One region of the Serratia sp. NA_112.1 genome, then DNA from elsewhere that is predicted to be linked to it. Evidence: predicted binding sites of a transcription regulator. Region 1 holds the regulator's gene; each other region holds the start of a gene.
What was found. The regulator PurR, encoded in region 1, represses purine synthesis genes. The targets are predictions, from matches to a motif close to CANGCAAACGTTTGCNTG.

Region 1 (2,280 bases):
TCCTTTTCAGATTGGGTTGCCCAAGGGTAAAAGGCACACAATTAATGCGTCAAACCATTTTCACACAGTTAAACAATAAAATCTTGTTATCATTTCCCGGTTTATTATACCGATTACCTCTTCCACTTTGGCTCAATATGGGACAAAATTCGCAGTTCACAACTGTGTACCGGCAAAATGCCCCTCCTGACCAAGCGCTGACGACTTCAACACACTAAAAACTCAGTTTTCGCTTCTTTGGAGAAGGATCTACGCAGGCAAACGATTAACATCATACTTACATACTGCAACATGTGAGTTCAGGAGTCATTCTTTACATGGCAACGATTAAAGATGTGGCCAAACGCGCTGGCGTTTCCACCACCACCGTTTCGCACGTCATCAATAAGACTCGTTTCGTCGCCGAAGAGACTAAAGCGGCCGTTGGCGCTGCGATTAAAGAGCTGCATTACTCACCCAGCGCCGTAGCGCGCAGCCTGAAGGTCAATCACACCAAATCGATTGGCCTGCTGGCCACCTCCAGCGAAGCCCCCTACTTTGCCGAAGTAATCGAGGCGGTAGAAAACAGCTGCTACAGCAAAGGCTATACGCTGATTTTGTGCAACTCGCACAACAATCTGGACAAACAGCGGGCCTATCTGGCGATGCTGGCACAAAAACGTGTCGATGGCCTGCTGGTAATGTGTTCGGAATATCCAGACCAACTGCTGGGTATGCTGGAAGACTATCGCAATATTCCAATGGTCGTCATGGACTGGGGCGCAGCCCGCGGTGATTTTACCGATAGCATTATTGATAACGCCTTCGAAGGCGGCTATCTGGCCGGGCGTTATCTGATTGAACGCGGTCACCGCGATATCGGTGCCATTCCAGGCCAACTGTCGCGCAATACCGGTGGCGGCCGCCATCAGGGTTTTTTAAAAGCCATGGAAGAAGCCAATATCGAAGTACGCGACGAGTGGATTGTTCAGGGCGACTTTGAGCCGGAATCCGGTTACAAGGCCATGCACCAGATCTTGTCGCAGAAGCATCGGCCGACCGCGGTATTCTGCGGCGGCGACATCATGGCGATGGGCGCGATCTGCGCCGCCGACGAACTTGGGCTGCGGGTGCCACAAGACATTTCGGTAATTGGCTACGATAACGTGCGTAACGCCCGCTATTTCACCCCGGCGCTGACCACCATTCATCAACCCAAAGAGCGTTTGGGTGAGATGGCGTTCACCATGTTGCTGGACCGTATAATCAGCAAGCGCGAAGAGTCGCAGGTGATTGAAGTGCATCCAAAGCTGATTGAGCGCCGTTCGGTCGCTGACGGCCCATTCATCGATTACCGCCGCTAATTGCTATCGCCGGAAGCCGCTGTGGCTTCCGGCACCACTTCGCTTAGCCATTCCTGATTCAGCGTTTCACTGTCCCCCAGGTAATCCAACAGCCAGGCCATCGCCGGTGATGGCCTATTCTGCTGCCAGGTCAGGCAACAGGGGCTGGCCGGAAACGGCTGCTGCAGCTGCAACGCTACCAGTTCCCCACGCTGCACCAATGGCAAGGCCTGATGCGCCGGCATCATGCCAACGCATAGGCCGGCACACAGACAGTCCAGCGCCGAGGCCCAGTCCGGCACCACCAGCCGCCGTTGGTTATCCAGTGTCCAGGTGACCCGCTTGGGCAGATTACGCGAGGTATCTTCCAGACACAGGGACGGGAAAGGCCGCAGTTGATCATCATTCAACAGGCCGTCCAACGCCGCCAGCGGATGTTGCGGACTGACCACACACAGCCAGCGCATGTCGCCCATATCGCGAAAGGCAAAGCCGCCGCCGACCGGCACCGCACGCGTCGCCCCAATCGCCATATCAGCACGTCCGTCCACCAGCGCATCCCAGACGCCGTTAAACACTTCCAGTTGAACCAAAAGTTCTACGTCGGGAAAATGGCGATAAAAATCCAGCACCAGTTGGCGACAACGCTGGGGTTTAACAATGATGTCTACCGCAATTTTTAGTTGACCACGCCAACCGTTAGCCACCTGCTGGCACTGGCGGCGAGTGTCGAGCATTTTTTTGATGACACTGCGCGCTTCCTGCACAAATACCACGCCGGCCGGGGTCAGTTCCACGTCACGATGCCGCCGTTCAAACAGCGGAACTGCCAGCCATTGTTCCAATTGCCGCACGGTATAACTGACCGCCGAGGGCACTCGGTGCAGTTCCTGCGCCGCTGCGCTGAAACTACCTGTGCGGGCGACCGCATCTACCACATCGAGAGAATATTCAGACC
Region 2 (2,280 bases), on a different contig from region 1:
TTCTCTCCTCGCACCTGCCGCGTCGTGCCGGCGGGCGAGGTCAACCGGCCACGCCGTTGACCCTGAATCCAGATAGCGCGTATTCCATCGGTATCCATCTGGATCACCAGTCACTGCTGATCATCGTGGTTGATCTCTCAGGCAGCGTTCGTTTCCACCGGCTGATTATGGTGCAAAAGCCGCAACCTGCTGCTACCTTGAAACTGATTTGTGATGTACTGCAAGAAATGCGCCAGCAGCCGGATCTGAGCTGGAGAAAAATGCTGGGCATCGGCGTAGTGATGCCGGGGCCGTTTGGCGTGGAAGGGATCTCATCGGTCGGGCCGACCACGCTTAACGGTTGGGAAGATATCGATGTGGTGGCTGAGCTTAACGCGCAAAGTGGCCTGCCGGTCACGCTGGAGAACGATGCCACCGTGGCCGCTATCGGCGAGCGTTTGCACGGCGTGGCCAGGCAGCTTAATTCGTTTATTTATTTGTATCTCGGTACCGGGCTTGGAGCCGGGATTTTTACCGATGGCCGAATTTATACCGGCCATGCGCACAATGCTGGTGAAGTCGGCCACATGATTGTGCAACCGGACGGACGGGCCTGCTACTGCGGCAACCAGGGGTGCCTGGAGCGTTATGTCTCGTTGCAGGCGGCTTACGAGAGCTGTGGGCTGGATCCGATGCGCGCCATGCCGCAAGACCTGCTGACGTTACCGCAGTCGCAGATCGACACCTGGCTTGATACGGCGGTGCCGGCATTACGCCAGGCGATCAACATCATCGAGTGTATGTTCGATGCCGAGGCCGTGATTATTGGCGGGCTGATGCCGGAAAGTATCGTAGAGCAGCTGATCAAGCGCCTGGCACCATTGCACCGCTCGGTGCGCAGCAAATACCTCGATGGCCTGCGGGTTCGATTGGGGACTACCGGTGCGGATACCGCCGCATTAGGCGCGGCCGCGTTACCGCTGTTTGATGAATTTAACCCGCGTTATGAAGTGTTATTGAAGTAATAAATTTCATTCCCCCGATTTGTATTCTTGCCCGCTATTGGTGCAGGCTCACAATTAACGCAATATAAGCAAACGGTTGCTATTTAAAAGCAACCGTTTGCTTATTTGCTGCTTATTTTTCTTGAATAAGATTATTGTGAGATTGGTTTTTATATTTTTGTTTTAAAAAGAAAATGACCAATAAAAAACCAACTGGCACGCTGCTTGCTATTCTTAAATTAATACCTGCGAACGATAAAAGACCGCCAGGGTTCCTCGGGCTGAATTAACTCAGCCGGGGGCTGTGCGCTGGCCGGTAGAGAAGGAAAGCAAAATGAGCCTGTCATTCACCACGGCTATCCGTGGCCATTTTTTCGATATTGCTGCCTGCGTCGATCAACCGCAGCAGTTGGAGCAGCAATTGCGACAGATTCCTGACGGATTGCTGCTGCTCGATGAAGGCCGCATTGTCTGGTTTGGCCCTTGGCAGCAGGGGGAACCGTGGTTGCCACCGGATTTTGAGGTTACCCACTATCCAGACAAGCTGATCGTGCCGGGCTTTATCGATACCCATATTCACTATCCGCAAACCGAAATGATCGGTGCCTACGGCGATCGGCTACTGGCATGGCTGAAGCATTACACCTTCCCGACGGAAAGCCAATTCTGCTGCGAGCAGCACTCCGGTAAGATGTCGGCGTTCTTTTTGCAGCAACTGTTAAGCAACGGCACCACCACGGCGCTGGTGTTCGGCACCGTACATCCGCAGTCGGTTGAAGCACTGTTCGCTCAGGCGGCAGCGCTGAATATGCGACTGATTGCTGGCAAGGTGATGATGGACCGCAACGCGCCGGACGAACTGTTGGAAACCCCAGAGCAGAGCTACCGCCAAACCCGCGAACTGATCGATCGCTGGCATGGCAGGAAGCGGCTCAGCTATGCCATCACGCCGCGCTTTGCGCCCACCTGCACCCCGGCGCTGTTGACTCAGGTACAAAGGTTGCGTGAAGAGTTTCCGGATACCTATCTGCACACCCACCTGAGCGAGAACCTAGAAGAAGTCGCCTGGGTGAAAGAGCTGTTCCCGGACAACCGCAGTTACCTGGATGTCTACCACCAATATGGATTGACCGGAGAGAGAAGCGTGTTTGCTCACTGCCTGCATCTGGAAGAGCAAGAGTGGGATTGCCTGCACCACTCCGGTTCGGCCATCGCTTTTTGCCCGACCTCCAACCTTTTCCTTGGCAGCGGTCTGTTCAATCTGCAAAAGGCCTGGCACAAGCAGGTCAAGCTGGGC
Region 3 (2,280 bases), on a different contig from region 1:
GTAAATTTCAAAACCGATTGGTCGGTACCGTGATTTTGGTCGCGCTGGGGGTGATTATCCTGCCAGGACTGCTGGACGGTAAAAAGAAACATTATGAGGACGAGTTCGCCGCCATCCCATTGGTGCCGAAGGCCGGTGATGTGGAAGAAAACGACGTGGTGCCACCGGTAAGCCAACCGCTACCGGCGCAGCCGCCGGAAGGGGCGGGGGCACTGGTTGAGCAGCAGGCGGCCAATGAGGCAGCAACGCAGCAGGCAGCTCGCCAACCGACGCAGCAGCCGACATTGGTTACGCCGCCGGTCGAAACCCGTCCACAACCGACGCCGCAGCCGCAGGTGAAGCCTAAACCGGTAGAAACCAAACCGGTGGAAGCGAAGCCAAAACAGGTACCGCAACCGAAACCGGTGGTGAGGCCTGAGCCAACGCCAGTACCCAAGCCTGAGCCTGCACCCGTGCAGAAACCGGCGGAAGAGAAAGCGCCGGCAGGGCAGGCTTATGTGGTGCAGCTTGGTGCGCTGAAAAACGCCGCCAAGGTGAACGAGGTGGTGGCATCGCTCAGGCTGTCCGGCTACCGTGCCTTTACCGTGCCATCAACGCCGGTACAGGGCCAGATCACCCGGATCTACGTCGGCCCGGATGCCTCAAAACAGAAGCTGCAGTCTTCGCTGTCCGCGTTGAATTCGATCAGTGGTTTGAGCGGTCAGGTGAAGCCGTACGGCGTACGTTAAGATTATAGGGCGCAGTATGCTGTGCCTCATAATCGGTACATGCCGATATAATCATTAAAAATAATGTGCCTTTCGTAGTTGAAATGGCCTATGTAGGCGCGGCGATTGGGAATTTTGTTATCGCCGTTTTTTATTTGTAGCGGGGCAGGAAAACCCCTACGCAAACGTTTACGTTTTCTGTTAGAATTCGCCGCGAATTGGATATACCCAAGAGAATTCAAGTTGCATCAAGGCGGCAACTGAACGAATCGCCAGGAGCTTGGTTCACCAAGTGACGGGTGTGAGTAAAGGCAGCCAACGCCGATGCGGCTTGAAGGATGAAGGGTAGGCAGGGGCGATTCATCATTGGAATAGTTCATGGTCTGGATTGATTACGTCATTATAGCGGTGATTGGGTTTTCGGCTCTGGTGAGCCTGATCCGAGGGTTTGTTCGCGAAGCATTGTCACTTGTGACATGGGGATGTGCGTTTTTTGTTGCCAGCCATTTCTACTCTTACCTTGCAGTCTACTTCACTCGTTTTGAAGATGAACTGGTGCGAAACGGCATCGCGATTGCCATCTTGTTTATCGCGACCCTGATCGTAGGCGCTATTGTTAACTATGTGATTAGCTCACTGGTAGAGAAAACCGGGTTATCGGGCACTGACCGGGTGCTGGGCGTCTGTTTTGGCGCACTGCGCGGCGTGTTGATCGTTTCGGCGATACTGTTTTTCCTGGATACCTTTACCGGTTTCTCACAAAGTACCGACTGGAAACAGTCGCAGCTGATCCCCCAGTTCAGTTACATCATCAGGTGGTTCTTTGACTACCTGCAGAGCACGTCGAGTTTCTTGCCGACCCATTTACCGGGGCGGTAGCGCTGATGAGGAAAAGACAACATGTGCGGTATTGTCGGTATCGCCGGTTTTATGCCGGTAAACCAGTCGATTTATGATGCGTTGATGGTGCTTCAGCACCGTGGCCAGGATGCCGCAGGCATCGTCACCATAGATGCCCACAATGGGTTCCGTCTGCGTAAGGCAAACGGTCTGGTGAAGGATGTGTTTGAGGCACGCCATATGCAGCGCTTGCAGGGCAACATGGGTATTGGCCATGTGCGCTACCCAACGGCTGGCAGCTCCAGTGCCTCAGAGGCTCAACCCTTCTATGTAAACTCGCCGTTCGGCCTGACGCTGGCCCACAACGGCAACCTGACCAACGCCCATGAGCTGCGCCAAAAGCTGTTTGAAAGCGGCCGCCGCCATATCAACACCACCTCCGATTCCGAGATCCTGCTGAACGTACTGGCCAGTGAGCTGGACCGTTTCCAACATTATCCGCTGGAATCCGACAACATTTTCACCGCCGTTGCCGCCATGCATCAGCAACTACGTGGTGCTTACGCCTGCGTGGCGATGATCATCGGCCATGGTCTGCTGGCATTCCGTGACCCTAACGGTATCCGCCCGCTGGTGATCGGCAAGCGTCAGCTTGAAGATGGCCGCAATGAATATATGGTGGCTTCCGAGAGTGTCGCACTCGATACGCTGGGCTTCGAGTTCTTGCGTGATG

Region 2: a site for PurR is predicted at 1,091-1,108, ahead of guaD (guanine deaminase). Genes of this name have one in related genera too.
Region 3: a site for PurR is predicted at 886-903, ahead of cvpA (colicin V production protein). Genes of this name have one in related genera too.

Annotation. Positions count from the first base shown of each region.
Region 1 covers NZ_JBQZFO010000003.1:412,554-414,833, reverse strand. Annotated here, with positions in the region: gene purR (HTH-type transcriptional repressor PurR) at 318-1,343, shown strand; gene punR (DNA-binding transcriptional activator PunR) at 1,340-2,280, opposite strand, start outside.
Region 2 covers NZ_JBQZFO010000005.1:33,747-36,026, forward strand. Annotated here, with positions in the region: gene ACUTQ5_RS12465 (ROK family transcriptional regulator) at 1-1,004, shown strand, start outside; gene guaD (guanine deaminase) at 1,318-2,280, shown strand, end outside.
Region 3 covers NZ_JBQZFO010000002.1:14,197-16,476, forward strand. Annotated here, with positions in the region: gene dedD (cell division protein DedD) at 1-728, shown strand, start outside; gene cvpA (colicin V production protein) at 1,086-1,586, shown strand; gene purF (amidophosphoribosyltransferase) at 1,608-2,280, shown strand, end outside.